2 regions of the Arthrobacter glycogeni genome follow, and region 2 is predicted to be linked to the other one. Evidence: riboswitches for the same ligand, from Rfam matches in the RefSeq annotation. Region 2 holds a riboswitch; the other holds the start of a gene.
What was found. A riboswitch is a leader RNA that binds a small molecule or an ion and turns the genes downstream of it on or off. The one in region 2 is predicted to bind cyclic di-AMP.
Positions count from the first base shown of each region.

Region 1: it holds a riboswitch for cyclic di-AMP, as region 2 does, so the genes downstream of both, ACX80G_RS02105 (NlpC/P60 family protein) here and ACX80G_RS07960 (C40 family peptidase) in region 2, are expected to answer to the same signal.

Region 1 is NZ_JBTNDV010000001.1:447,117-462,040, reverse strand. It holds gene ACX80G_RS02125 (MFS transporter) at 1-295, shown strand, start outside; gene serC (phosphoserine transaminase) at 312-1,436, opposite strand; gene ACX80G_RS02115 (iron-dependent transcriptional repressor DtxR) at 1,684-2,391, shown strand; cyclic di-AMP (ydaO/yuaA leader) riboswitch at 2,530-2,703, shown strand; gene ACX80G_RS02110 (M23 family metallopeptidase) at 2,706-3,509, shown strand; cyclic di-AMP (ydaO/yuaA leader) riboswitch at 3,634-3,798, shown strand; gene ACX80G_RS02105 (NlpC/P60 family protein) at 3,804-4,679, shown strand; gene ACX80G_RS02100 (NlpC/P60 family protein) at 4,710-5,588, shown strand; gene ACX80G_RS02095 (HNH endonuclease) at 5,819-6,319, shown strand; gene mobA (NTP transferase domain-containing protein) at 6,316-7,263, shown strand; gene ACX80G_RS02085 (molybdopterin molybdotransferase MoeA) at 7,275-8,609, shown strand; gene ACX80G_RS02080 (FdhF/YdeP family oxidoreductase) at 8,705-11,026, opposite strand; gene fdhD (formate dehydrogenase accessory sulfurtransferase FdhD) at 11,091-11,930, shown strand; gene ACX80G_RS02070 (LLM class flavin-dependent oxidoreductase) at 11,960-12,997, shown strand; gene ACX80G_RS02065 (DUF1684 domain-containing protein) at 13,121-13,999, opposite strand; gene ACX80G_RS02060 (amino acid ABC transporter ATP-binding protein) at 14,034-14,825, opposite strand; gene ACX80G_RS02055 (amino acid ABC transporter permease) at 14,812-14,924, opposite strand, start outside.
Region 2 is NZ_JBTNDV010000006.1:3,300-18,223, reverse strand. It holds gene ACX80G_RS07970 (hypothetical protein) at 1-109, shown strand, start outside; gene ACX80G_RS07965 (hypothetical protein) at 109-786, shown strand; gene ACX80G_RS07960 (C40 family peptidase) at 958-1,854, opposite strand; cyclic di-AMP (ydaO/yuaA leader) riboswitch at 1,861-2,021, opposite strand; gene ACX80G_RS07955 (Ig-like domain-containing protein) at 2,736-5,828, shown strand; gene mutM (bifunctional DNA-formamidopyrimidine glycosylase/DNA-(apurinic or apyrimidinic site) lyase) at 5,925-6,944, opposite strand; gene rnc (ribonuclease III) at 6,953-7,759, opposite strand; gene rpmF (50S ribosomal protein L32) at 7,823-8,026, opposite strand; gene ACX80G_RS07935 (YceD family protein) at 8,029-8,595, opposite strand; gene ACX80G_RS07930 (YdcF family protein) at 8,857-9,450, shown strand; gene ACX80G_RS07925 (DUF3140 domain-containing protein) at 9,564-9,908, shown strand; gene ACX80G_RS07920 (TOBE domain-containing protein) at 9,960-10,364, shown strand; gene modA (molybdate ABC transporter substrate-binding protein) at 10,366-11,136, shown strand; gene ACX80G_RS07910 (ABC transporter permease) at 11,133-11,999, shown strand; gene ACX80G_RS07905 (sulfate/molybdate ABC transporter ATP-binding protein) at 11,996-13,033, shown strand; partial or broken gene ACX80G_RS07900 (peroxidase family protein) at 13,282-14,924, shown strand, end outside.

The DNA.
Region 1 (14,924 bases), on a different contig from region 2:
CAACGCCTACGTCCAGACCACCACGGAACAGGTGATGCGCGGCCGGGTGATGGCCCTGTACTTCGCCATCTTCCTTGGCGGCACCCCACTCGGCGCGCCGATCGTCGGCCTGGTCTCCAACACCTTCGGCCCGCGGTGGAGCCTCGCCGTCGCAGCAGCGGCGGGACTTATCGCTGCGCTGGCCGGGATGATCTGGGCCTGGCGGGCCCACCACCTGCGACTTCGCTTCGACGGGTCACCCCGCCGCCGGCTGCGGATCGTGACCGATTTTGGGGACCCGGTCACCGATCCATGACGCTCTTCGACGATGGTCAGCCGCCGACGACGTGATCAATACACGTCAGCAGCGCTGATACGTCGTCCGGTTCGATCGAGACGAACGTGGCGATGCGCAACTGGTTGCGGCCCAGCTTCCGGTACGGTTCGACGTCGACAATGCCGTTGTTTCGCAGCACCTTCGCCAGCAGTGCTGCATCGACCGATTCGTCGAAATCAATTGTCGTAATGACATTGGAGCGGTCCTCGACGCGGGTCACGAAGGGGGTTGCGACGTCGGACGCTTCGGCCCACTGGTAGACCCTGCCCGCTGACTCGGCGGTCCGGGCGGCGGCGAACCCGAGCCCGCCGCTGGCGTTCAGCCATTCGACCTGGGCGTTGAGGGTCACCAGGGTGGCCAGCGACGGGGTGTTGTAGGTCTGGTTCAGGAGCGAATTGCCGATGGCTGTCTTGAGGTTCAGGAAGTCGGGGATCCACCGGTCGCTCGCGGCGATCCGGTCCGCGCGTTCCAGCGCCGCGGGGGAGAACATCCCCAGCCACAGTCCGCCGTCGGATCCGAAGTTCTTCTGCGGTGCGAAGTAGTAGACATCGGAGGCGTTCACATCAACGTCCAGCCCGCCCGCGGCTGAGGTTGCGTCGATGAGGACCAGCGCGTCCGGCGCGGCTCCGTCCACCCGGTGGACTGGGGCTGCGACACCAGTGGACGTCTCGTTTTGTGGCCAGGCGTAGACGTCAACGCCGGCTTCCGCCTGCGGGGTCGGCCGGGTTCCCGCCGCCGAGGTGATCACCGACGACGCTTCAAGGAACGGCGTCCGATCAGTAGCTGAGGCGAATTTCGACCCGAATTCGCCGAAGGACAGGTGCTGGGCTTTTTTGTCGATCAAGCCAAAGGAGGCTGCATCCCAGAACGCAGTCGCCCCGCCGACGCCCAGGATCACTTCGTAGCCATCCGGTGCGCTGAACAGCTGGGTCAGGCCAGCCCGGATCGACCCAACCAGATGACGCACCGGCGCCTGGCGGTGTGACGTGCCCAGCAGGGTGTGCCCGGCCTGGGCGAGTGCTTCCAATTGCTCGGTGCGAACCTTCGAGGGCCCAGCGCCGAAGCGCCCGTCAGCGGGGAGGAGCCCAGCGGGGATCGTATGGTCCGGGGAAATGCTCATGGTTCCTCCAAGGGATAAGCGCGCAACTTAGAACGGGTTTCATTCTGCCGCACTGCCTGGCTCCCGCGGCATTTATGACCAGGCAACGGGGGTGTGCGTGGTGGCGGCTGGTTGCCGCGGTCAGCAGGAAATAGGTTAACCTTGGGAGGCGGAGAACTCACGTTCGACGCTGGCGTTACGTGCCGCGCTCGCACCGCGAACCCTGCCCGCTGTTCCAACCCGCACCAGTGCCAAGGAGCTGAACCGCATGACGGACCTCATCGATACCACTGAGATGTACCTGCGGACCATCCTGGAACTGGAGGAGGAGAACATTGTCGCCCTCCGCGCCCGGATCGCCGAACGGCTCCGCCACTCAGGTCCAACCGTTTCACAGACCATCGGGCGGATGGAGCGTGACGGGCTGGTGGTGGTCTCGGGCGACCGCCACCTTGAATTCACTGATCTGGGCCGACGCCGCGCCATCGGTGTCATGCGTAAACACCGCCTCGCTGAACGACTGCTTTCCGATGTGATCGGCCTCGATTGGGCGTACGTTCACGAAGAGGCATGCCGCTGGGAGCACGTGATGAGCGAACGGGTCGAACAGCGCCTGTACGAGCTGCTGGGAAAGCCCACCGAGTCGCCCTACGGCAACCCCATCCCCGGGCTGGAGGCACTCGGTGGACCGCCGACCGAGAACTTCACCGCCGGTGTACGCAGTCTTCTGGCGGTGATGGGAACGAATCCGCTGGGATCGGTGGTCACCCTCGTCCGCCTGGCCGAGCCCATCCAGGTGGATCCCGAGCTGCTGTCGCAGCTTGATGAGGGCGGATTGCGGCCGGGAACGGTTATCAGCGTGCAAACCGTCGGCGATTATGTGTCGGTCCGGGTTGAGGGGATCGAGGGAGCTCTCGAACTACCGCCCGAGGTCGCCGCGCACGTCTTCGTCTCGGTCAGCGAAACGGCACTTTAGGGCGGTAAAGCGCGGTGTAGCCGCAAGTTATCCACAGGAAAAGATAACGAACGTATCTCTTTTGCTTCTGGTCGCGCATAGTGGAAAACTGGCGTTGATACATCAGCGTTACCTGATCCGCACGCCTAACCCTGTCAGCGGATCGGGATGCTCATCACCCGTGACAGGGGCGGAGGACCCATCAACGGCGGCTAATCTGCCGCCTTAGGGTGAAGCTCAGATCCGCTGCCGCTCCGACGGAACAGATCAGGGCCGAGTTCTTTCCCGACTCGAATCCGACAGCTAACTTCGCAGGCATAGACGAAAGGGACCCTTTGTCGAAGCACAACGCTTCGGGACGCCGCCGTGCCGCCGCCGCGGTACCCGCCGCGCGTCCCCGAGACGCCCAGCGACTTGAACGACGACGTCGTGCCGTCCGCGTCCGGAACGACCTCTCACTGACCGGGATGAGCCAGAAGGTCGCGATCGCCGCTGCCGCCTCGGGTCTGGTGCTCACCATCGCACTACCCACTACCGCGGCATCCAGTCCCGCCGAGGGTGTGGCTGCCGCCACCCGCGAGACCGTCTCCACCGTCGAAGCAGCAGTCGCCCCCCGCGATATCACGGTTCCTGACGCCGCGCTGGTCGATTTCGGCCGCACCGCACTGCAGAGTACGTTCGACGCCGACGCCAAGCTCAGCGAGATCATGACCGCGGCAGGATCCGCCGCGGTGCCCGCCTCGGCCGGGGGTTCCCTGTCAGCGCCGATGAGGGATCTAGTCGTCACCTCACCCTTCGGCTACCGGGTTAGCCCGATCACCGGCATGAGCGGTGAGCTCCATTCCGGCCAGGACTTCAGCAGCTCTTGCGGCACCGAAGTTTTCGCCGCAGCGGCCGGCACCGTCTCCTTCACCGGGTGGCACCCCTACGGCGGAGGGAACCGCGTGGTGATTGATCACGGCAACGGGCTCGAATCCACCTACAACCACCTCTCCCTCAGCAGCGTCAAAGAGGGGCAGAAAGTTGGCCGTGGCGAGGTAGTTGCACAGAGCGGCAGTACCGGCGCCTCAACCGGTTGCCACCTGCACTTCGAAGTAGTGGTTGACGGACAGACGGTCGACCCGATGGGCTGGCTGTAACCAAGGACACACCGTTCCGTGACCGGAATGTGACATTGCTCTCGATCTGCTGTACCGTCAACCCCGTGCCAAAATCTCACAGGTTCGGCACTCCCGAGCAGATCGCCTAGCTCTGCCACTGCCCGGGGTCCGTTCGCACAATTCGCATGGCAGAGGCGGGGGAACCAATTAGTGGATTTCGCGAGAAATCCTTGGGGTTAAGTTGCGTACTTCCAGCAGGAAATCATGTGACCGGGTGACTCCCATCCGAATCCGACAGCTCACCCCGCAGGCAATTGGGAGAGGCAATCAAACGTGTCAACCAGCTCTTCTCCGGGCCGCCACCGGGCCGCCCGCCCGCATAACGGCCCCTTGACAGTCATTTCGACCGCCGTCTCGTCAAATGCTGGATCAGTAGGTCGCCAGGCCGCCGTCATTGTCGCAGCGTCAGGACTCGTCCTGACCGCCGGACTGCCAGCACACGGTATTGGCGAGTCGGAGCGTGTTGTCCTCTCCACCCCCCTCAACTCCGTATCGGTCACCGCCGACGCTGTTAGCGCCGCTGCCGCCGCCGACATCACCTTCGAGCGCACCGCCGTTACCGCAACGCCCGCCGTGGTGGAAGCTGCACCAGTAGTCGAATCCGCACCAGTAGCGGAAGCTGCACCAGTCGTCCGGGCCCGTGCCCAGGCCGTCGTCGACCCAATAGCCGAGGCTGCTGCTCCAGTTGCCGTTGTGGCGCTCGCTGTGCAGGAAGCACCCCCCGCTGCCGAAGCGCCAGCAGCGGCGCCCACGGCCCCCGCGCCCGCACCAGTCGCAGCACCGGTCACAGCTCCTCCAGCCCCCGCTCCAAAGCCGGAGGTCGTTGAAGCTTCCGCAAATGGAGCCGGCGCGGCTCTTGTGGCCAGTGCCTACTCGCAGATCGGCGCAGTGCAAGATTGCACAGTTCTGGTTGAAGTGGCTTTGCGGTCGATTGGTAAAACCGTTGGGGACCTCGGGCCCGAGCAGTTCTACGCATACGGCGACGTGGTCGGTTCACCTCAGCCGGGGGACCTGGTCATCCGCCCGGGACACGTTGCCATCTATGTCGGTAATGGGCAGGTCATCAGTAGCGGAATGAACGGCGTCAATGCGACCATCCTGCATCCGCTCTCCGACCTCGCCGGCTCCAGTTTTGTCCGCGTCCGCTAGAGCTCGAGAATCAAACCAGAGAGTTTCACAATGACTACACATGCAGCTACTGCACGGCACCGTGCCGACAAGCGCCACGACACCAGCTTCTCGACCTTGGCCAAGGCAGTAACCGAAAACGCCGGTGGCGTCGGCCGTCAGGCAGCTGTGATCGTCGCAGCATCCGGCCTCGTTCTGGCGGGTGGTGTGTCGGCCAACGCCGCCGACCTCCCGCTCGAGTCAGTTGAACGGGTGGCCCTCACCTCGGCTCTGGAGATTCAGGCGGCTCCAGCCGTGGTCGAGGCTCCGGCCGACGCAGAGATTGCCTTCAACCGCACTCCGGTCAAGGCGGTAGCAGCACCAGTCGTCGTCGAGGCACCAGCGGTCACCGCACAGGTCGAGACCGTCGTCGAGATCGACGAAGCCCCCGTCGTGGTTCCGGGCGCCGAGGTCGCAGACGCCGAGGTCGCAGACGTTGAGCCGGTAACTGTTGCACCCGCGGTAGAGGTCGAGCAGGCCGCGCCGGACCAGACGGCGCCAGCCCAGGCCGCGCCGGCCCAGACGGCGCCAGTAGCCAAGAAAGCCCCGGCCGTTTCCTCAGGGGTGGCAGCCACCATCGCCGCCGCAGCGCAGGGACAGCTCGGGGTCACCCAGGACTGCACCCGCCTCGTCAGCAATGCGCTCGCTGCCGCTGGCATCAACTTTCATGGCTGGCCAGCCGGTTACCTGTCGCTCGGACGCACCGTCAGCGCTGGCGAGGCCATCCCAGGCGACCTAATCTACTATGCAGATGGTGGCGCCGGAGTGGCCCATATCGCCGTCTACATCGGTGGTGGACAGGCCGTACACGGCGGATTCAACGGCAACCAGACAGTCGTCGCACCAGCCGACCTCGGCTCAGGCCCCGTCTTCATCCGCGTCGGCGGCTAAGGCACACAACCCTGTACGCAGGAAGACCCGGGGATTTCGATTCCCGGGTCTTCCTGCGTACCATCCCCGTGCTGTCCCAAGGTCGTCTTCCGACGACACGCGCTAAGCCGGGCCGCCGGATTAGCAAACCGGGCATCCGTCGAACTACCCTTACTCTCAATAAGTCAGTTGTCGTCCTGCTCTCCCGGACCACAGGGACGCAGGCCCGAAGTCGGCAAAGAGGAATGTGCATGCGCACTCTCGTTCTGAACGCTGGGTATGAGCCATTGGCGGTAGTGACCTTCCGCCGGGCGCTGGTCCTTGTGCTGGCCGGAAAGGCGAGCGTGGTCGCGGAAGGGGAGGACCCGGTGGTGGGACCCACCGACGTCCTGGGCCGCCCCTCGGTTATCCTGCTGAACCGCTACGTAAAGATCCCGTACCGCCACAGCGTGGTGGTGACCCGCCGGGGAGTGTTGCGGCGCGACAACCACCTGTGCGCCTACTGCGGGAAGAGCGCTTCAACTATTGATCATGTGTTCCCACGCTCCCGCGGCGGAGCATCCAGTTGGGAGAACCTCGTGGCATGCTGCCTCCGGTGTAACAATGACAAGAGTGACAAGACCCTCACCTCGCTCGGCTGGCACCTGCGTATAACCCCGCAACCACCGCGCGGCGCTTCGTGGCAGTTCCGCGAAATTGAGAAGCCAGCACCGCAGTGGAGCGCATTCCTCCGGGCGGAGTCCGCCGCTTGAATTCAACACCCCTCGACTTCAACGCCGTAGTGCTGTCCGGGGGCAGGTCGTCGCGCCTCGGCGGTGTCTCGAAGGCACATCTGCACCGTGGAGGACGCACTCTCCTCAGTCTCACATGTGATGCAGTCGCCGCTGCACACCGCACGATCGTGGTGGGTCCCGACCGTGACGACGGACTGCCGGGGGACCCCGTGGCGGGCTCGATGGCGCAGGACTGCGAGTTCATCCGCGAATCCCCTCCCTTCGGTGGGCCAGCAGCAGCCCTGGCCGCCGCCGTCGACCACTTACTTGAGGACACCACGCCGTGGGTGCTGGTTCTCGCCTGCGACATGCCGCGCATCGCGCAGGCCATCCCGGTGCTGTTGGCAGCGGCAGCAGAGTGTCCTGAGTCCTCAGTAGTCGCTCACGACGGCGGCCGGGACCAGCCGCTGGCTGCGCTGTACCGACTGGGGAGCCTCCGCACCGCCGTGATGGCAGCCCAAACCAGCGGTGGAGCCCAGAATCTGTCGATGAAGGCACTCCTTGCTAGGGTGCAATGGAGAACAATTGACGTTCCGCCGGGAAGCACAGCGGATGTCGACACCTGGGCTGACGCCCAATCACTCGGTGTCTCAGGCACGGCACCGACCGAAACCTCAGGAGCAGCGATGAAAAAGCAGGATCAGATCCTTCAGGAATGGAGCGCCCAGCTCATCGAGGCTTTGGAGCTTGAGGGCACCACGATCGACATCGATGCCATCCTGTCCCTCGCCGGGGACGCAGCGCACTCAATTGTTCGGCCCGCCGCGCCGCTGACCACCTTCATTGCGGGCTACGCCGCGGGACTTGCGGTGGGCAGCCAGCAGGCGAGCGAGCGTGTGGCCATGGAATCGGCCATTGAGGCTGCCCGTAGGCAGTGCCCCACCGGCGATGCGGCTGCGTCAACGTCGTCGGACGCCTCGTGAACGAAGCCCCGATGAACGAGTCCGAGACCGGGGAAACGCCCCTGAACGACGCGGGGCAAAGCGAAAGCCCACACAACGAGAGCCGCCCTGAGGCGAGCCCCACCGGGCGGAACCTTGGCTGGGGAGCGGCGCGCCGGGCAGCTTATGATGCGGGATCTCCTCTGGCGAACCAGACCGTCCCCCTCTCCGACGCCCTGGGGCAGACGCTGGCAGAGCCGGTCCGGGCGCTGCAGGCCATCCCGCACTACGCGTCGTCGGCAATGGACGGGTGGGCGGTCAGCGGCAACCCGCCCTGGCAACTGGTCAGCCCCGCCCCGAAGGAAGGGCATCCCTGGCCGCGCGCCACACCACATCGCGACTCAGGCGCCCGGCCGCTGGCCACCGGGGAGGCAACGTTCATCCTCACCGGGGGAGTAGTACCTGACGGAGCCACAGGGATCCTGCGGATGGAACACGGCGCGGCGCGGGGTGCTGTCCTGGACCGCAACGACAGCGCTCGCCCCGACGAGCCGCGGCCGCAGGAACACATTCGCCCGGCCGGTGAAGAGGCATCCGAAGGAAGCGAAACCATCCCGGCGAACGTGACCTTAAACCCAGCGCAGATCGCGCTTGCCGCGGTCTCCGGTTACGACACGCTTCCAGTGCTGCGCGCCCCCCGCGTATCACTGCTGCTCACGGGGGACGAGGTGATCGAGGCGGGTCTGCCCGAGCCTGGGCAGGTCCGTGACACGTTCGGGCCGCAACTCCCCGGCCTGGTTCAGATGATGGGTGGGCATGTCGACACGTCCGGCCGTGCCAAGGACGACCTCGACGACGTCGTCGCCGCCATCAGTGCTGAGGCCATGGACGAGCTATCCCTGGCCCGGGCTTCCGGGGATGTCCTGATCACCACGGGCGGAACAGGCGGTTCGTCGGCTGATCACATCCGGCGTGCGTTGGAAACACTTGAGGCTGAGTTCATCATTGACGGCGTGGCCATGCGTCCCGGACACCCCACGCTCCTTGCCAGGCTCCCGGATGGGCGGTTCCTGGTTGGACTGCCGGGCAACCCGCTGGCAGCGATGATGGCCATGTTCACCGTCGTCGGGCCCTTGCTGGCGGGATTGCGCGGCGCTCCGTTCCCCGAGACCGAGGAAACGACGGTGGGGGAAGATTTCGATGAGCTCCCTGGGCGGAGCCGGTTGGTGCCGTACCGACTGGAATCCGGCAGGGCTGTTGCCGCAACACATCAGCGTTCGGGTATGCTCCGCGGCCTTGCCGCCGCGAGCGGAGTGATGGTGGTGCCAGCCCAGGGATGTGTAGCCGGAGACCGCCTACAAGCCCTGATGCTTCCCTGGATCAGGTAGCACTGGGTCGCGAACACGGCTTTGGTTCGCACCTACAGAAGCCCCCGTTCGCATGAACGGGGGCTTCTGTAGGTCTAGCTCAGATCGTGTTTAGCTCAGGCGATCTTTTCGAGCCGGATGATGACCGACTTGGAGGTCGGCGTTCCGCTGACGTCGGCTGTTGAATCCAACGGCACCAGGACGTTGGTTTCCGGGTAATACGCGGCGGCGCAGCCCCGCGGTGTGGGGTAGGTGACGGCCCTGAAGTTCTCGGCCCGCCGTTCCACACCATCGGAGAACTGAGACACCAGATGCACTATTTCCCCTTCCGCGATCCCGGCGGCGGCCAGGTCGTCCTCGTGGACCAGTACCACTCGTCGTCCGCCGTGGATGCCGCGGTAACGGTCGTCCTTGCCGTAGATGGTGGTGTTGTACTGGTCGTGCGACCGCAGGGTCTGCAGCAGGAGCCTGCCCTCAGGGACCTTGGGGTACTCGAGGGTGTTGCCGGTGAATACTGCCTTGCCTGACGGAGTGGTGAACATCCTGCCGTCGCGGGGACCATTCGGCAGCACAAATCCGCCGGTTTCGATCCGCGTGTTGTAGTTCTCGAAACCCGGGATGACTGCTTCGATGTGGTTCCGGATCACCGAGTAGTCGGCCTGCGCCGCGACCCAGTCGAGCTGGGGAGCGTTGTCGCGGAACGGGCTTTCGGGTCGGGCGAACAACCGGTCACCGAGCTCGCACACGATCGAGATCTCCGAGCGCACGTCTGGTCCGGGGGGACGGAGCCGCCCCCGGGACGCATGCACCGCGCTCATCGAATCCTCGACCGTGACACGCTGGTCACCGCTCGCCTGGGTGTCCCTATCCGTCCGGCCCAGGGCCGGGAGGATCAGGGCACGGCGGCCGGTGATCAGGTGGGAACGGTTCATCTTCGTTGACACCTGGACCGTGAGGCGAGTGTTGCGGAGCGCCTTATCGGTGACGTCGGAGTCGGGGGTGGCTCGCACAAAGTTGCCGCCCATCGCCATGAAGACCTTAGCGCCGCCGTCGCGCATGGATCGGATGGCTGCAACGACATCGACGCCGTGCTTACGTGGCGAGGCGAAGTTGAAGTGGGAGTCCAGCGAGTCGTGGAAGCCGTCGGGCATGCGCTCGAAGATGCCCATGGTGCGGTCGCCCTGCACGTTGGAGTGGCCGCGCACCGGACAGACGCCGGCACCCGGCTTCCCGATGTTGCCCTGCAGCAGCAGGACGTTGACCACATCGCGCAGCGTCTTCACGGAGTGCTTGTGCTGGGTCAGGCCCATCGCCCAGCAGACCACGGTGCCGGGGGAGGCGATCATCCGGTCGCCCACCGAGGTGATCTGCGACTTGGGGATCCCGCTGGCTTCGACAATCTCGTCCCAGGAGACGTCCCGAAGTTCCTGCAGGTATTCCTCCAGGCCGGTGGTGTGTTCCTTGATGAACTGGTGGTCGAAGACCGCCCCGGTCTTTTCCTCCTGCTCCAGCAGATGCTTGCCGAGGCCCTGGAAGAGTGCCTGGTCCCCGCCGAGGCGGATCTGCAGGAAGTCGTCGGCCAACTGGGTGCCGCCGCCGAACTTGGTGCCAAGAATTCCGGAGATCTTTTGCGGGTTCTCGAAGCGCAGCAGCCCCGCTTCGGGCAGCGGGTTGATCGCGACGATCTGGCCGCCGTTCTTTTTGGCCTTCTCCAGCGAGGTGAGCATCCGGGGGTGATTGGTGCCCGGGTTTTGGCCGGCAACCAGGATGAGCGGGGCCTTGTCGACATCCTCAAGGGATACCGTCCCCTTGCCGATGCCGATGGTTTGGGTCAGCGCGGAGCCGGAGGACTCGTGGCACATGTTGGAGCAGTCAGGGAGGTTGTTGGTGCCGATACCGCGCACCATCAACTGGTACAGGAACGCTGCTTCGTTGGAGGTTCGTCCCGAGGTGTAGAACACTGCCTCGTTGGGGCTATCGAGTGCGGCGAGCTCCTCGACGATGATGTCGTATGCCGTGTCCCAGGACACTGGACGGTAATGGGTGCCGCCTTCATCGAGGAGCATCGGGTGGGTAATGCGACCCTGCTGGCCGAGCCAGTACTCGTCACGCTCGTTGAGTTCTTCGATTGAGTGCTTTTCGAAGAACGACGGCGTCACGGTGCGGCGGGTCGCTTCTTCGGCGACAGCCTTGGCGCCGTTTTCGCAGAACTCTGCAGTGTGTCGTTTGTCACCTTCGGGCCAGGCGCAGCCCATGCAGTCGAAACCTTCGGTCTGGTTGACTGACAGTAGCGTCTGCACGCTGCGCACCGGACCCATCTGATCCAGCGAAATTTTCAGAGAGTTGAGGACGGCGGGAAGACCCACCGCCTGCCTTTTCGGCTTGCCGACCTTAATTTCGGCTTCGTTGATTCCATCCTTGGGCGCACGAGTCGCCATTGCCATCACATCCTCGGGTCAGAAGTCCACTAGTCTCATCCTAGGACAAGGGTAGGAGTACAGATTGAAAAAGCGCGTAAGTCAGCGCCGCCAAATCACCAGATTCCGTGTTGGCGCACCGGAAAATGGGATCAGCCGTCGTGAGGATATTCTTGCCGGCGAGGAACCGTTGGAGATCCGATTGGGTTCCCGGTCCTTTTCAGTGACCATGCGCACCCCCGGGGATGACTTCGACCTGGTGGCTGGTTTCCTGGTGTCCGAGGGCATCATCTGGGAGCCCGGACAGCTGGTCAGCCTGCGGTACTGCGCGGGAGTGGATGACGCAGGGCAACAGACGTTCAACGTGGTCGAGTCCCAGCTCAGGCCCGATGTGGTGCTGCCGGATACCGCGATGGAACGTCACGTGTACACGTCAAGTTCCTGCGGGATCTGCGGCACAGCCTCAATCGATGCGGTGCGCAAGTCCTCCCGCTTTGACGTGCACGACGACGACGCCCAGGTTTCGCTTCCGGCGCTCGCCGGGTTGCCCGACCGGCTGCGCGAGTCGCAAAAACTGTTCGACTCGACCGGTGGCGTGCACGCGGCGGGACTGTTCACCCGGGACGGCGAATTGTTATGCCTTCGTGAGGACGTGGGCCGCCATAACGCCGTCGACAAGGTGGTGGGCTGGGCCCTGCGCGAAGGAATGCTGCCTTTGAAGGGGACCATCCTGCAGGTGTCGGGTCGCGCTTCGTTTGAACTGGTGCAGAAGGCTCAGCTCGCGGGGATCCCCGTGCTGTCGGCGGTCAGCGCGCCGTCGTCGTTGGCTGCCGACCTCGCCGAAGACACTGGCATCACCCTGGTGGGGTTCAGCCGCGGCACCTCACTGAACTGCTACACGCACCCGCAGCGGATCGCCGCCTAGACCAACCGACGTCAGGGGTTGCACGCACTATGGAACTTGGCATCTACAGCTTCGGCGACCTCCACCCCAACCCGGTGACGGGGGAACGGGTCTCGCCGCAGCAGCGGCTGGCCGACCTGCTGGAGCGGGCCCGGCTCGCCGATCAGGTGGGGCTTGACTATTTTGGGATCGGCGAGCATCACCGGTCCGACTACGCTGTCTCGTCGGTGGTGCCGGTACTCGCGGCCGCAGCGGCGCAGACCAGCACCATCCACCTCGGTTCAGCCGTCACCGTCCTGAGCACTGAGGACCCGGTGCGGGTCTACCAGCAGTTCGCTACCCTTGACCTGCTCTCGGGTGGGCGGGCCGAGCTGACCGCCGGGCGGGGATCCTTCATCGAGTCCTATCCCCTGTTCGGGGCCGAGCTCGGCGACTACGAGGAGCTGTACGAAGAGAAGATCCGGCTGCTGCTGCAGCTCGACGCTGCCGAACGCATCACCTGGAGTGGCAAGTTCCGTGCGGCGCTGGATGATGCCCTGATCCTGCCGCGGCCCGCCTCGGGGCACCTGGATATCTGGATCGCTACCGGTGGGACGCCGGCGTCATCGGTGCGCGCCGCACGGCTGGGCACACCGGTGATCTTTGCGTTGCTCGGCGGAACGGTGGGGAACTTCGCCCAGCACGCACAGCTGTACCGCCAGACGGCCGCCGACGCCGGGCATGACCCCGCAACCCTGAAGGTGGGACTCAGCGGCGTCGGACTGGTGTTGAGGAAGGACGCGCAATCCACTTTCAAGCCGTACTGGCTGGACACGATGAAGCGGATCTCCTCGGAACGAGGCTTTCCGACGCCCAGCGAAATCACCTACAACATGCAGGCCGCACGTTCGGGGGCCGTTTTTGTGGGGAACCCCGAGGAAGTAGCGGAGAAGATCGTACTGGCCCACTCCCAGATGCGCCACGACCGGCACATCCTGCAGCTGGACTGGTCTTCCGTGCCCCAGGCCCAGGTGCTGGAAGCGATCGAACTTCTGGGCACCGAGGTGCTGCCGCTGGTACGCCGCGAGCTGGGCGCGACCGCGGCCTGACGGGACAATACAGTTAGCCCGCTTCGCTCTGGACCCGCAGGGTCAACCCGGTGAGCGGCATGGACCCATGGGGTCAACCTGGAGATCCGGGGTGGGAATGTCGGCCACCTGGGTCCAGCGTCCTCACCGGAGAGGGGTGGCGCCGGGCTGGTGCCACGGCGGCGGCGGGCTAGCTAGGTGGGGAGGCCTAACTGGCTTCCGCTCCCCGGCTTCGACCGGGACGCTGATCTGGTTTCCAGCAGGTGGCATGGGGCAGGTACCAAACGGGGTAAACGCGCTCGGGTAGTTCAACGAGCGGTTGAAGTCGAGGGTGACCAGACCGCCCGGCCGCACCTGATCGGTGATGAGGAAGCGCCACCGGGCGGTGGTACGCCCATTCGTCTCGTCGTGGAATGCCACTTTCAGTGCGCCATCGCGCTGTTGCTCTACCACGAGGGTCTGGGCGACACCGCCGAGGGTAAACGAGACCGATCCGGCCGCCTGAATCACGTCGGGGACCGCGGGGTGGGCGGTCCGGATCGGCATCTCACGGGGCGTCGGGTAGGGCAGGTACCTGCCCTCAACGACGGCGCCGGGACTGTACCCGTAGACCGGCACGCCGTCGAACCCGGTAAATGTGGGAGCTGTGTTGTCACGCGTGCGCACCACGTAGCGGTCGCCGCGGACTGCGAGTTCGACGACGGTGTCCTGATATCGCACCCAGTTCTCGGACGCGCCGTCGTTCAGGACCAGCGTGAGGGGGCCGGTGACGGGCAGACCTGTACGAACCGCGGTCAGTCCATCACCTGCCTGGGCAGTGAGGGTGGCTCCGGGACCGAAGCCAGGCTCGCTGGCGCTCCAGAGCCCGGGCACCAGGTCCAAAGCTGACGGCACCGCCGGGAGCCACTGCAACGAGGTGAGGGTCAGCCAGCCATGCCCCGCGGCCAGGGAAGCGTCCCGGCGCTCGCGGAAGCTGCGCCACTGCTGGCCATCCTCCTGCTGGGCGGCGGTGAGCTGGGACATACTCGATCTCCTGACGGGGACGGCGATGAATGGATCAGAACGGGTGGAGGAGCCGCTGGACGAACCGTTGGGTCCGCTCCTCGTTGGGTGCCCGCAGCACGGTGTCGGGGTGGCCACGTTCGATCACCACGCCCCCGTCCATGAAAACCACCTCATCGGCGACCTCCCGGGCGAAGGCCAGCTCATGGGTGACGATCACCATGGTCCATTGTTCGTCGGCGAGTTCCTTAATGACACCCAGAACTTCACCCACTAGCTCCGGATCGAGCGCCGAGGTGGGTTCGTCAAAGAGTAGCAGCGCGGGCTTCAACGCCAGGGCGCGCACGATACCCACCCGTTGCTGTTGTCCACCCGAGAGCTCGAACGGGTACTGGTCTTTCTTGTCGGCCAGTCCCACCCGTGCCAGCAGCGACTCGGCGTCCCGGATGGCGTCGGCCCGGCGGGTCTTCTTCACCTGTACCGGTCCCTCGATCACATTCTCCAGAACGGTCATGTGGGGAAACAGGTTGTAGTGCTGAAAGACCATGGCGCTTTGGTCCCGTAGCGCCGACAGGTCCTTCGTCTTGACCGGGCGGCCGAAGTTCAAGGACGGGCCACCGGAGATCGAGACGACACCGCCGTCGGGAGTCTCGAGCCCATTAAGACACCTCAGCACAGTGGTTTTGCCGGAGCCGGACGGGCCGATCAGGGCTGTCACTTGTCCGGGTCGGACGGCGAGGTCAATCGATTTCAGCACTACGTTTTCGCCGAAGGCTTTGCTCAGGCCCGTCACGGTGAGCAAGTTGCCTTGCTGCCCGGCGGCGCTGGTGGGTTCAGTGTGCGACATAGCGATCCAACCTCTTCTCCAGATAGGACTGCCCGCTGGAAAGGACGAGGCAGAACACCCAGTAGACCAGCGCGGCCTCCAGATACAACATCATGAATT
Region 2 (14,924 bases):
CACAGACCAGACCGAGACGCCAGGTGAGCACCCTGAGCAACCATGGATCGCTACCTACCCCGTGCTGCTCGATCTGTGCCACTTGGCGTACCGCCGGACAGTGCGGTGATGCTAGAGACGGCACAGTTGGTCGACCGCAACTGCCGGTGGGAGTATGACGGGTTGCCTTTCTTCGCCGGGGAAGTCGACTGCTGCATCAACGCCGGCGTTGTCCTGATCGGTACCTACCTTGGCATCAACATCGATCCGGTGGTCAAGCGGCTCGTGGCCGACCAACTGCCTGACGGAGGCTGGAACTGCTGGGCCGAGTCGCGTTCGGCGCCGGGATCGTTCGCCAGTACTCTTGACGTAATTGACGCTTTACTGAGGTGGGAGCGACGCACCGGTGGATCCGACGAGGTCAGGCGGGCTCGCCACGGGGGCGAGGAATTTCTGCTTCGACGCGGTCTGTTCCGGTCGTTGCGCACAGGCGAGGTAGTGAACCCTCGATGGCTCCAGTTCTCTTACCCTCCACGCTGGCACTACGACCTGCTCAAAGCGACGAGCTACTTCGCTCTCCGCGGCGGACCGGCCGATCCGAGGCTGGTTGAGGCAGTCGATCAAGTTCGTACCAAGCGTCAGTCAAATGGACATTGGCTGCTGGAAAACCCTCACCCCGGGGCGGTCCACTTTCGATTCGAAGAACCCGATGGTACATCGAGTCGGTGGAACACCCTTAGGGCATTGCGGGTTCTTCGCTGGTACGACGCAGCGAGTCTCTCCGACGGAGCAAGCGTGACCCTATGACAAGAGCAGCAAGAAGATTTCGCATGCGCAAGTGACGTCGAGAGTGCCGTACGAACTGGTGTCATTTAACCACGGGTGACCGATTCACAGACGAAGCACAAAGGCGCCACCGGATGTTTCCGGTGGCGCCTTCATGGTACTTCTCCAGACCGCCGCGACGGTATGGAAGGTTTAGAGCGTGTAGTACCCAACCAGTGGCATAGCGCTGACCGCGTGGACCAGGGTTCCCTGGCTTGGGTTCAGTGCGCTGACCATCTGGCCGTCACCGATATAGATGCCGATGTGTCCGCCGCCGTTCTGGACGACGAGGTCACCTGGCTGAGGGTTGCTGGTGGGGGTCAGCGCACCCATCTGTGCCTGGCTGGTGCGGGGCAGATCGATGCCGTGCTGGGCGTAGACCCACTGCACGAAGCCTGAGCAGTCCCAGCCAGCGGTTGAGCTGGTGCCACCGTAGACGTACGGTGCGCCGATCATTGACTGGGCCGTTCCGGCGATACCTGCGCTCGATACCTGTCCGCCGGTGGACGCCGCACCGATTGGCTGGATGTCCTCCGAGGCGGTGGTGATACCCAGCGTGCTGGTCTCAGCGGGGGCCGCCGGTGCAGCTACCTGGATCGCCGGGGCTGGCGCTGCTGCTGAAGCTGGCGCCGGTGCTGCTACTGGTGCTAACTGGCTTGACTGGCCAGTGTTGCCGGTCAGCGAGATGACGTCGCCTGGGAAGATGACCGAGTCCCAGCCGAGCCCGTTGGCGGCGAAAATCGACTCAACGCTGACGCCGTAGGTGCCGGCAATGCTGCCGAGAGTATCTCCGGGCTGAACCGTGTGAGTGGAGGCTCCGGGGGCTGGTGCGCTGGAGGCCTGGGCGACAGATGCCGGCGCGGCCTGGACGTCGACTTCGCCTGCAGCGTTAGCTGGCAGCCCGGCGCTCAACATCAGACCTGATGCGGCGACGACAACCGCTGCCGGACGGCCGATGGAGCCGGCATGTGAGCTGACTGCCTTGGATACGGTCTGCATGGCGCTTGGCGGGGTTGCACGGTGGCGCGCGATATAACGGTTCTTGGACATGATGATGTTGCCTCTCCCAGTGCCTGCGAAGTTAGCTGTCGGATTCGGATGGGAGCCACCCGGGTGCGATACCGCACCTTTACCCCTAGGCCGTCTTACGACGACCACTACTGGTTCCCCCGCTTCTGCCGGATGTATGCGAACGGACCTCGCGGCAGCGGCAGAATTAGGCAATCTGTCGGGAGGACGCTGAGTTGAACGGAACAGAGCGTGCCGTCTACTGTACCTATCGCTATGAGGTTTTGTCACATTTAGGTCACGGAGCCAGTGTGCCGTTGTGTGCCCCCGGTGGCGGCGACGGGCGACCGCCTCGATGATGGATTGCGTGCGCGGATCGATGATCCGGATTACTCCCCGGGTTACATTTCGCTGCCAGTCATTGCGTTTTCCGGCCAGAGCCGCCATCAGTTCGCGCGGCGCTACAAGCAGTGCGGCCCGGAAATTGACCCTACCGAGCCCGGCACGGGAAGGTTCCCTCCGGCATGCTATGCCGCCAAGCTTTTGAAATGTCCTCACGGTATCCATACCTAATGGTTACCTGCCCGCAGGTGCTGCCGGACGGCGACATGTATTAAGTGGGTAAGTCTCCTGGGTGGAGGACAAGTCATCCAGTGGTGTCAGGACGAGAATCGGATGCCGACCTCACCGGAGCCGCGCTTCCTCGTTCACTGAGGGTCACTGTGTTTCGGCGTGAGGCCATTTAGTGGTAATTATGCGGGCGGTGCGTCCCGCCCGCATGGCCCCGAATTGATGGTCCCGGGCAAGGTTTTCCCATGGTTGGTTCGTCAACATTGGAGGCGCCAGAACTAATGGCAGCCTGCAGTGACTTCACGGCGTAGCCGGGAGCACCGGAACCAGTAAGGGGAATCATCATGTCGGCAGTGAACAGCAAAACCGCTCGGGGTTGGCAGACAGGGAATACTGGGGATGAACCCGGTCTGCACCGAGGTGCAGGGCAGGGCCGTCGGAAGACTTTCCTGCGCCGGTTCGCCACCGTGACTGTTGCCTCCCTGCTGGCCGCATCCATGGCCCCTTTGGCTGCCGTGCCTGCGTTGGCTGCGACGGCGGGCATGAGCCCGGTCGACCCCCAGAATGGATTTCCCACCTGGTATTCAGACGGCAACGTCAAACTTCAGCTGTGCTACATGGCCGGAGCTGGTTGCCTGGCTGAACCGCCGGACCCAAACTCCCCGGCGTCCTACCCCGATAATTTTCCGGAAGAAGCGTTCTGGTTCAACGCAGGGGCATCCGGCGGAAAGCTTGGGCTCTACGAAGCGGCACTGGAAGGTGCCCACCTGAACGGTGTCGTAACGGCTGGCGAGCAGATGGGCTTCGGCCGGCTTCGGTTCATCGTCGAGGACCTCCAGCCAGGCGCCAGCTACACCATTACGCACCCCTACGGTGTCAACACGTTCGTCGCCGAGCAAGACCCGAAGGTGGCAACGGCCGGACGCATCAAGCAAACCATTGACGCCGGAGTCTGCGCACCCACACCCCAGCAGCCCTGCGATTGGGCCAGCGTCGGGCAAGCCTTCCTGGGCGACAACTCAGACAGCACGACATCGACCTTCCTGAAGCAAGTTGGCGCAGCGCCAGGAACGCTTGGCGACATCAACACAGCACGCGCCGTCACCGGTGCACCGACCGGAAACAACTTCGTGCGGGTGGACGGCCCGGACGCCGGCGGTCCCGGCGTCAACACCCTTACCGTCAACACCTTCACCGTCCAAGGCCTGATCTTCAACGGTGCCGACGCCGCCCCTTCGACCCCCGACCTCGCGCCGGCGAGCGACAGTGGAAAATCAGGCACAGACAACATCACCAATGTGACCAGGCCGACCCTCACCGGAACCGTACCGGGCGTCGGCGTCAGCGAAGCGACGGTGGAGTTGCTAGTGGATGGCGCCACGGCTCCAGCTGCAACGACCACCACCACCGCTGGCGCATACTCGGTTCTCCTGGACACAGCCCTCACATCCGGTACCCACAGGGTCCAGGCCCGAACACCCAATCCCGAATACACAGTGGACCCAGCAACGGGTGAACCGGTTGATCCCACGATTCCCCAATATCTCATCTCGGGAACGCTCACCTTCAAATTGGACACGGTCGCTCCGCCCGTCGCTATTGTGGCGCCTTTCCCGTCCAACCCGACCGCCGACACCACCCCAACCGTGAACTTCACGTCCCCGGAGCCAAGTGTCAGCTTCGAATGCCAGCTGGTGCCAAGCAACCCCGACTGGGATCCAACCTGTGCCTCACCAAAGAGCTACGACCCACAGCTCAACGGGACTTACACTTTCAACGTCCGCGCCACCGATCCCGCGGGTAACGTCGGAACCCAGGCCACCCGGACCTGGACCATTGGCCCGGCTGACACCATTGCACCAACCCTCAGCGCGCAATCGCCTTCAAGTAACGCCAGCGGGGTCCCCATGCTCAACACGATCTCCGTCAGATTCTCCGAACCGGTCAGAAACGTTGATGCATCAACGTTCATCCTTCAGGATCCTGCGGGCGCCATCGTGCCGTCGACCGTTACCTTCGACACCGCCACCAACCAGGCGGTCCTGGATCCCACCAACCCTCTGGCGGGCAGCACCCGCTACACCGTCTCACTCAAGAACACCATCGCGGACCTTTCCGGAAACCAATTCGCTGGCAGCACGTGGGCCTTCATCACTACTGACACAACCCTCCCGACCGTCACCTCCCGCAGCCCCCTTACCGGCGCCACCGGCGTCAGCACCACAGGGAACATGACGGCGACCTTCAGCGAAGCCGTCCAAGGCGTCAGCGGGACAACCTTCACCCTGAGAAACGCCGCCGGAACAGCAACCGCCGCCACGGTGTCCTACAACGCCACCACCCGGGTCGCGACCCTGGATCCCACGGCGACCCTGGCAGCGAACACCAATTACACGGCTACCCTGACCGGAAGCACAACCAGCATCCGAGACACCGCCAACAATCCTTTGGCCACCACGTCCTGGTCCTTCACCACCGGAGCCGCGCCCGACACCACCGCCCCAACCGCCACCTCCCGCAGCCCTCTCACCGGCGCCACCGGCGTCAGTACTTCAGGGAATGTTACGGCGACCTTTAGTGAGGCCGTCCAAGGCGTCAGCGGGACAACCTTCGCCCTGAGAAACGCCGCCGGAACAGTAACCGCCGCCACGGTGTCCTACAACGCCACCACCCGCGTCGCAACCCTGGATCCCACGGCAACCCTGGTGTCGGACACGCGCTATACCGTTGCTCTGACCGGCGGAGCCACCGGCATCCGGGATGCTGCCGGCAATCCCCTGGCCACCCAGAGCTGGGCGTTCACCACCGGTCCCGCCCCGTCGGTGACAGGACGGACACCGGGCATCAACGCAACGGCAGTGAGCACGACGGGAAACATCACTGCCACGCTGAGCGAGTCAGTCGCAGGAATCAGTGGAACGACGTTTGCGCTCCGGAATGCTGCGGGGACAACCGTCGCCGCGACAGTGTCCTACAACGCCACGACCCGCGTCGCGACGCTCAATCCCACGGCTACTCTGGCTTCGGACACGCGCTACACGGCGACCCTCACCGGAGGAGCCACCGCTATCCGGGACGCTGCAGGAAATCCCCTGGCCACCCAGAGCTGGTCGTTCACCACCGGTCCCGCTCCAACGGTGACAGGAAGGACTCCGGGCATCAACGCAACGGCAGTGAGCAGGACCGGTAACATCACCGCAACATTCAGTGAGGCCGTCACTGGAGTCAGCGGCGCCACCGTTGCCCTTCGGACCTCAGCCGGAGCAGCCGTCACAGCTGTAGTGTCCTACAACACCACTACCCGTGTCGCCACGCTCAACCCATCGGCAACCCTGACAGCCAACACCAGCTACCGAGTCACCCTGACCGGCAGCACCACGGCACTGCGCGACATCGTGGGCAATCCGTTGCTCACTACGACATGGAACTTCACCACCGGCCCATGACACGCTCCCAGTAAGTCGACGAAAGCGGCCCCGATCAGTAAGCCTGCCTGAATCGGAGCCGCTTTGTCGCGTCGGCGCCACCAGCCCTTTCCGAATTTACCAACGGCCGTTCCGGGGTTTCGGCTGACACCGGGGGCAGGTGAATGACGAACGGTTCATAAACATCTCACGACGCATCAGCGCGACCCCCTGGAACAACGGATCACCGGCGCAGCGGCTGCACGGTTCGCCCTCCCGGCCGTAGGCGTTCAGCGAACGCTCGAAGTATCCGGAGCTGCCGTTGACGTTCACGTAGAGCGAGTCAAAGCTGGTGCCGCCGGCCGCAAGCGCCCGGACCATGACGTCGCGGCAGGCGTCAACTAACCGCGACGCGTCGGCGCGTCTCATGGAGTCGGTCGGGCGCGCGTAATGCACCTTCGCGGCCCAGAGTGCTTCGTCGGCGTAGATGTTGCCGATCCCGGAGATCAGACCCTGGTCGAGGAGCGCCCGCTTGATACCCGTCTTGCGCCGTCGCAGCTTCGCGAAGAAGCTTTCAAAGGAGAACACGGGATCGAGCGGGTCGCGGGCAATGTGGGAGGCCTCTGCCGGAATCAACGGCAGGGGGCTCTCGCCAAGACCACCCGGCTGTCCGTCGTCGGTCGACACCATCGACGTCACGAAGAGGCCACCGAAGATGCGTTGATCAACAAACCGCAGTTCCCCCGGCAAAGGCCCAGTCGGCCCCCCCGCCGCCGACAGCGTCAGTCTGACCCGTAGGTGCTTTTCCTCGGGCGAGCCAGCGTCTTTGACCAGCAACTGCCCACTCATCCCCAGGTGAGCCATCAGGGCCACGGGCGCGACATCAGCGGACGAACCAGCCAGCGCCAACGACGCCGACGACGCCGACCCAGTGCTGACTATCTCGGCCGGGGCAGCCAACGGCATCCACAGAAATTTTCCGCGGCGCACCACGTCGAGGACCCGGGCCCCCACCAGGTTGCCGCTGAAGTCGTCGGCGCCGAGCCCGTGACGGCGGATGGACCGGAGATCGAGGATGTCGACGTCGTCGATGGTTCGCCCCAACACCCAGCGGGCGAGGCCACGGCGCACCACCTCGACCTCGGGAAGTTCAGGCATCGGGAAAGTTAGGCTGACTCAGTCGACGCCGCGGCGGCAGCACCAGGATCGGCAAGCTCAGAAGCGGCATGGTCATGAGCCGGGGTGGCAGCGGCAGGTACAGACACCGAGTAGGCGGACGACTTGGGCTCTGCGGCCATCACCCGCAGCATCTTCCATGACGCTGCTGCCGCTTCCTGCTCGGCTTCCTTTTTCGACGGACCGGATCCTGAGCCGTACGGCAGACCGCCCACCGTGAGCAGAGCCTCGAAGGTGCGGGCGTGGTCGGGCCCGGTGCCGGTGACCTTGTAGTCGATGACGCCGAGCCGTCGTGCGGCGGCGATCTCCTGGATGCTGGTCTTCCAGTCGGTGCCGGCGCCCATCGCCGCTGCGCTGCCGAGGAGAGGAGCCACCAGCCGCATCACCATGGCCCGCGCCACTTCAATACCGTTACTCAGGTAGGTGGCCCCGATGACGGCTTCCATGGTGTCGGCGAGGATTGAGGCCTTGTTTTTACCGTCGGTCAGCTTCTCCCCCTGCCCGAGCAGGACGTGCTGGCCAAGTTCGAGCTCGCGAGCAATACCGGCGAGCGCGCGGGTGCTGACGACCGCGGACCGGCGCTTGGCGAGGTCGCCCTCGGACAGGTCGGGATTATCGCGGTACAGCGCATCGGTCACCGCCAGTCCCAGCACAGAGTCACCGAGAAACTCAAGGCGTTCGTTGGTGGGGATGCCCCCCTGCTCGTAGGCAAAGGAGCGGTGTGTCAGGGCAAGACGAAGCGTCCCGGCGTCTATAGAGACACCGAGACGCTTCAAAAGGTCTTCAGTATTTGCCACGTCTACTTACGCATTCGCATAAGAACGCTGCGGGCACCACGTTGCCGGGGCGCGCAGCGGTCGTTAGACGTCGGCTACTTTGCGTCCCTTGTACTCAAGGAACAGTGCAGTGCCGGCGGAGTCGGTTACTACCTTGGCCTGGTGAGCCAGGCTGTAGGTAACGCGGCCGTTCTCCACGGTCTTCACCAGTTTGGGCGCAGTCGCCTTCCACTGGGACCGACGTGCACGGGTATTCGAGCGGGACATTTTCCGCTTAGGAACAGCCACGACTAACTCTCTTCTCTCTCGACAGACTCTGTACTTGTTGCCGCATCGCTCGACGCGGCAGTGCCAGTCAGCCCGGTAAGGGCGGACCAACGGGGATCCAAAATTTCGTGCTGATGATCGGGGTCATCCGCTAGGTGTACTCCACATTCAGAACACAAGCCCTCGCAGTCCTCCCGGCATACCGGCTGGAACGGCAGCGACGTTACCACTCCGTCCCGAAGCACCGGCTCAAGATCAATTGAATCCCGATCAACCCGGTGCTCTTCAACAAGCTCATCTCCTTCGGACAACTCGACGTCGTCGTAATAGAAAAGCTCTTGCACATCGATGCTGCTGTCGTACCTGATGGGATCCAGGCACCGACCGCATTCGCCCACTATCTCGACGTCTGCGGTACCCGATACCAGGATGCCTTCATGTACTGCCTCAAGTCTCAGATCCAGTTCCACAGGGGAACCTTCCTGAACACCGATGAGAACCACACCGAAATCCTTAGGTGCAGGTACATGTTCTTCGATTGTTCGCATGCTGCCTGGGCTGCGCCCGAGGTCCTTGACATTGAATATCAAAGGCGAACTGAGATCGCTCTTAATGGGAACTCCTGTAGAACATATGACCGACGTATCATCTTAGCCTGATAAGCCCGCCCGGCTCAAACCAGGGCCCGCGGGCCCTGCATGCGGCGTACGCCGACGGCGAGTGCCGTTCATGCTCCACCTCACCACGGATTCGGTGCAGTTCCAAACCCGCCACGCGGGTCGGAGCGGGATCGACAACGCTCCGACCACCGGTCCCCCATCACTGGACTACCTACCCGTAAGCTTTGTCCAGTGAAGATCCCCCCAGCCGCCGGTGCCATCTGGCCGTGGCTGCGACGATCAATGACGCTGCTGGCCGCTCTTCTCTGCGTCTGGCTCATTGCCTGCTACTCCCTGTTCATCAATCCTCCGGTGTTTGGCTCCGACCAGGTGGCCGGCGTTGAGGCGGACGCTGTTGTGGTGCTCGGCGGTGACAGTTCAGAACGCCTCCCGGTGGGGCAGGAACTGGTGGCAGCCGGGCATGCTCCCATCCTGGTCATGTCGAACACCGACACTCCGGGCAACGTCGACGCCGACAAGTTGTGCCGGCGACCGGCCCACGTGTCGCGAGTGTGCTTTGAACCGGATCCGCGCACCACCCGCGGCGAGGCTCGAGCCCTGGCCCGGCTCGCTGCGGACCGGGGATGGGACAGGCTGATCGTTGTCACCTCGGACTATCACGTGCTGCGGGCCTTCACGAATCTGAGCCAGTGCTCAAACTCGACGTTCATCATGGTGCCGTCCCAGCCGGACCACGGGCTGCTTGGCTGGCTCCCCCGGTTTATCGAGGAAAGCGCGGCCCTCACGGCGAGCTACCTGCGACCAGTGTGCGCCAACCGCATCTGATCACCCTTCCCCGCACCATGGTGCAACAGCGATATTGGTCAGTATGCTTAGGTTCACCTGGGCCCCGCCAGTAAAGCGATGCCCCACCCACTAACCGGGAAGTAGCGCCAACGATGAGCAATTCCGAAAAAACGCTGGATTCGATCTGGTCCGACTGGACACAGGCTGTCAACATGAATGCCTCCACCCTGAAGCACTGGCTCGACACCGACGAGTCCAAAGCAGTCGGACAGAAGAGTGGCAGCGAGGAATCAGTGGGTCATGAATCCGGTCGTCGGATTGTCAAGATTCTAGAAACCAACAAGGCAGATCTGAGCAACGCCGATGTCGAGCACATGCACAAAGTCGTGGGCTACATCCACCGGCATTTGGCACAGAAACCCTCCTCCAACCTGGAAGACTCGCGGTGGCGATACTCCCTGATGAACTGGGGGCACGACCCCCTCAAACAGGAGTAAAACGCTCAGCCATCCCCACATAGCCGCACCTGCTGCGATAGAGTGCAGATTATGTCGCAGATAAGAATCAGGGATGCTGCCCATTATCTCGGGGTCAGCACCGATACGGTGCGCCGGTGGGTGGAGGAGGGCACGTTGTCCGGCGATAAGTCGGAGTCGGGGGTCACCACGGTGGACGGGCTCGGACTGGCACACCTTGCCCGCGAGCGCGCTGTACTACCTGATGATCCGTCGGGAATGGCCAGTTCGGCCCGCAACCGGTTTGTGGGGCTGGTTACCCGGGTGGTGTCGGACCAGGTCATGGCCCAGGTGGAGCTGCAATGCGGCCCGCATCGGGTGGTGTCGCTGATGAGCGCCGAGGCAGTCCGCGATCTGGCACTGGAGCCCGGTTCGGTGGCTGTTGCAGTGGTGAAGTCAACGACAGTCATTGTGGAGACGCCGGGAAGGAAGGCCTGACGTGGCTCGCCCCTCCCGCACCCTATCGGCCGGATTCGGCCTTGCCGTTCTACTGTCGACCACCGCCTGCGGCACACCCAGTGACCCCGCGCCCACCGACGACCAAACGCTGACCGTGTTTGCCGCAGCATCGCTGCAGTCAACGTTCACAGAACTCGCCGACGACTTCGAAGCAATACACCCCGGCGTGACCGTCACGCTAAGCTTCGCCGGGTCATCCGATCTCGCCACCCAACTCTCGGCTGGTGCCCCCGCCGACGTGTTCGCGTCGGCGGACACCGTCACCATGGGCCGGCTCGTCCAGGAAGGTCTGATAGACGGCAACCCGGTGCCTTTTGCTACCAATACCCTCACGATCGCCGTCCCGCCGGGCAATCCGGCGGGTGTTGAGCAGTTCAGCGACCTCGCCGACCCCGGCACGAGCGTGGTACTTTGCGCTCCCCAGGTGCCCTGCGGTGCTGCAGCCACCCAAACGCAGGAAGCAGCCGGTGTCACGGTGAACGCCGTTAGCGAGGAATCATCGGTGACCGAGGTGCTCGGGAAGGTGCGCTCCGGTGAAGCCGACGCCGGACTGGTTTACGTCACCGACGTCCTCGGCGAGGAAAGTGGCGTCGAGGAGATTCCGTTCGACGAAGCAGCCGACGCCGTCAACATCTACCCCGCGGGGGTAGTTGCGGACGGCAATACCAGGCTCGCCGCCGCCTTCCTTAACCTTCTGACCGGGCCGGAGGGGCAGGACGTCCTGACTGAAGCCGGCTTCGGCCCCCCATGAGCGACCATCCCAGCATCGAGTACCCGTTGAAAGGGCGCCCGCCCGATAAACCCTCAACTAAAAGGCCCCAGTCAATCCGCCACGGGATTCCACCATGGGTTTTCGTCGTCGCCGGTGCTGGCGCACTCTTTGTCATGTTGCCGCTCGCAGCAATGATTTCCCAGGTGAGCTGGTCCCAGTTTGTCCCGCTCATCACCTCCGAATCGTCGCTGGCCGCGCTGGGTCTGAGCCTACGAACCTCGCTGATCAGCACAGTGCTGTGCGTGGTCTTTGGGGTGCCGATGGCTCTGGTGTTGGCCCGCACCGACTTTCCCGGCCAACAACTGATGCGGGCTCTGGTGCTGCTGCCGCTGGTGCTTCCGCCGGTGGTCGGTGGCATTGCCCTGCTCTACACGTTTGGCAGGCAAGGACTGCTGGGCACCAGCCTTCAAATCCTTGGCATTGACATCGCCTTCTCGACCACCGCCGTCGTGATCGCCCAGACCTTCGTTGCACTCCCCTTCCTGGTACTAAGTCTTGAGGGTGCGATCCGGTCGGCGGGCAGCAGGTACGAGGCGGTGGCCGCTACCCTCGGGGCCCACCCCGGGACCGTCCTGCGCCGGATCACCCTCCCCCTGGTGTTGCCCGGGCTGGTTTCTGGCATGGTGCTGTCCTTCGCCCGCGCGCTTGGAGAGTTTGGTGCCACCCTCACCTTCGCCGGCAGCCTGCAGGGCACCACCCGGACGCTGCCCCTGGAAATCTACCTGCAGCGGGAGACCGACCCGGATGCCGCCGTCGCCCTGTCCTTAGTGCTCGTAGTGGTGGCGGTGCTGGTGGTAGGCCTGGCACACCGGTCACGCGCCCCGGTCCGCGACGCGCCATGAGACTGGTAGCGGATGTGCGGGTGGCAGCGCGGGGGCTGAATCTTCAGCTCACCGTGGAGAGCGGCGAAACGGTCGCCATCCTCGGCCCCAATGGTGCAGGCAAGTCGACGCTACTCGCTGTCCTTGCCGGACTGCTACGTCCTGACGGCGGCAGCGCCGCGTTGGGCGACACAGTCCTCTTTGATGACACATCCTGGCGTCCGCCCTACGACAGGGGTGTCTCGTTGCTGGCGCAGGAGCCGCTGTTGTTTCCGCACTTGAGCGTGCTGGATAACGTGGCCTTTGGTCCGCGGAGCCAGGGCACCGGTCGGGCCGCGTCACGAACTGAGGCGATGCGCTGGCTTCGTGAGGTTGAGGCTGTCGAGTTCGCTGACCGTCGACCGTCGGAACTCTCGGGGGGTCAGGCCCAGCGGGTGGCAGTCGCCAGGGCGTTGGCCACCGATCCGAGGCTGCTGCTCCTTGACGAACCGATGGCTGCGCTGGACATTGCAGTCACCCCGGCGATGCGCAGGACGCTACGGCGGGTACTGACGGGCCGAAGCGCCATCATCGTGACCCACAACGTGCTTGACGCGCTAATGCTTGCTGATCGAACGATTATCGTCGAAGCCGGCGCAGTGGTGGAGATGGGACCAACCCGTGAGGTGCTGGAACGCCCCCGCAGTGCGTTTGGTGCGGGGTTGGCCGGGCTGAATCTGGTGACCGGCGTCAGCATCGAGGGTGGTCTGGAGACCACCGCGGGGCTTCGGCTGTCGGCACTCGCCGAAGTGCCGCTGGGTCTGGCCCAGGAGGCTGCTGCGGTGTTCAGCCCGCGGGCGGTCTCGGTGTTTGTGGTGCAACCATCGGGTAGCCCCAGGAACGTGCTACCCGTCACCATCACCGACCTGGAACAGCGTGGTGAGCTCATAAGTGTTCGAGCCGGACAGCTAAGCGCCGATATCACCGCCGCCGCTGCGGCTGACCTTGACCTGATACCTGGCCTGCGGGTGTTCTTTGTGGTCAAGTCCACCGAAGTGACCCTTTATCCGCGGTAAGAATCACCGGGGTCAGCGTCAACAATTTTTCTGGTGGGACGACCGGTAGAACTATAAGTTTTTCACAACTTGCATCCGACAGCATGAGGGCACCTAGATTCGTCCAAAGACCGGGGTGTGTCATGAATATTTTCGGTAGGAAAAGTCCGCTATTAACGCATGAGTCACCTCAAGGGGCGGGGGAAGCGGTTCCACGCATCCCCGACCGAGATCAGGCCCGGGTCAGACCACAAACATCCGGTCACCGATTGTCGGTCCGCATCGCAGCGATTGCCACCGCCCTGGTCTTTCCCCTCGGCATGTTGCTACCGGTGACCGTAGCCAACGCCGTGGTGGCCCCCACCGGTCAGGGGTTCACAGTGACCCCCTCGGATCTCGCCTTCATCCTGAAGCAGATCAAAATCTCCGAGGCGCACGTGGCGAACACCACATCCGAGACCGGCCCCTGTGGCGCGCTGGTGGGAACAGGGCCCAACCAGATTGCCACTCCCCTGATTTCACATGGTCTCAGGACGGTTGATGGTTCCTGCAACAACCTGCAACCGGGGCAGGAAACCTTCGGCGCCGCTGATCAGGTGTTCCCGCGGTTGGCGCCGGCCAAGTTTGGCAGCGCGGAGGCGGGGTCACTGGGTGGCCCTCCCGCACCAACCAGTTATCAGCAGACATCCGGGAATGTCTTCGACTCACAGCCACGCATCATCAGCAACCTGATCGTGGACCAGACCTCAACCAACCCTGCAGCTGTAGCTGCAGCCGGTCTGCCCATCAGAAGCCAGAACAACCCCGGGGTCACCCCGTGCACCACAGATCCCGATCCTTTGGCCGTGCCAGCGGTAGACGCTGTCCCTGTCGGCTGTACACCGTCCTTCCAGACCCTGTTCATTCCGAATGTCACCACGGATGTGGGGCTTTCTCCTCCGTACAATTCGCTGTTTACCCTGTTTGGACAGTTCTTCGATCATGGAATCGATCAGACGGTCAAGGGTGGCGGAACCGTCTTTGTTCCGCTGAAAAGTGATGACCCGCTGATCGCTGGACCGGACCACAAGGTTGGTACCGCCGATGATCTGGATTCGCACCTGCGGTTCATGGTGCTGACCCGGGGGAAGAACCAGCCGGGCCCCGACGGACAATTGGGCACAGTGGACGACATTCGTGACGCCCTCAACACCGACACACCCTGGGTTGACCAAAGCCAGACCTACACCTCCCACGCCTCCCACCAGGTTTTCGTGCGCGAGTACGTCAATAACGCCAATGGACGCCCGGTGTCGACGGGCAAACTGCTGGGCGGACCTGCGGGTCCCACTGCGGGCGGCATGGCTACCTGGGCGACCGTCAAGGCACAGGCCGCATCGCTGCTGGGCCTGCGCCTCGAGGATAAGGACGCTCTGGACGTCCCCATGATTGCCGCGGATCCTTACGGTAAGTTCATCCCCGGCCCCGTTCGGGGGCTGCCACAGTATGTGACCCTCACCGGACTGGTTGAAGGCGACACTGCAGCTCCTGTGCCTGTTCCGGACAACGTCAGGTACTTTGAGACACCGTTCCTGACCGACATCGCCAACAACGCAGTTCCAAAGCCCGGCTTCACTCCGGACCCCGACGACGTCGTCACGCCATCCCTGACCCCTTGCGCGCGACCAGGAGTTCCGGTGGGCTGCGTCAACCAATACGACAACGAAATCCTGGACCTGCACTTCGCAGCCGGTGATGGCAGGGTCAATGAGAACATCGGACTGACCGCCATCCACCAGGTGTTCCACTCCGAACATGACCGGATGGTCAATGACATCAAGAACACCCTTACCGCAGATACCTCCGCTGCTGGCGTGAAAGCACTGGCCGAATGGAAGGCAGCACTTGGCGCTGACGGTTGGAACGGTGAAAG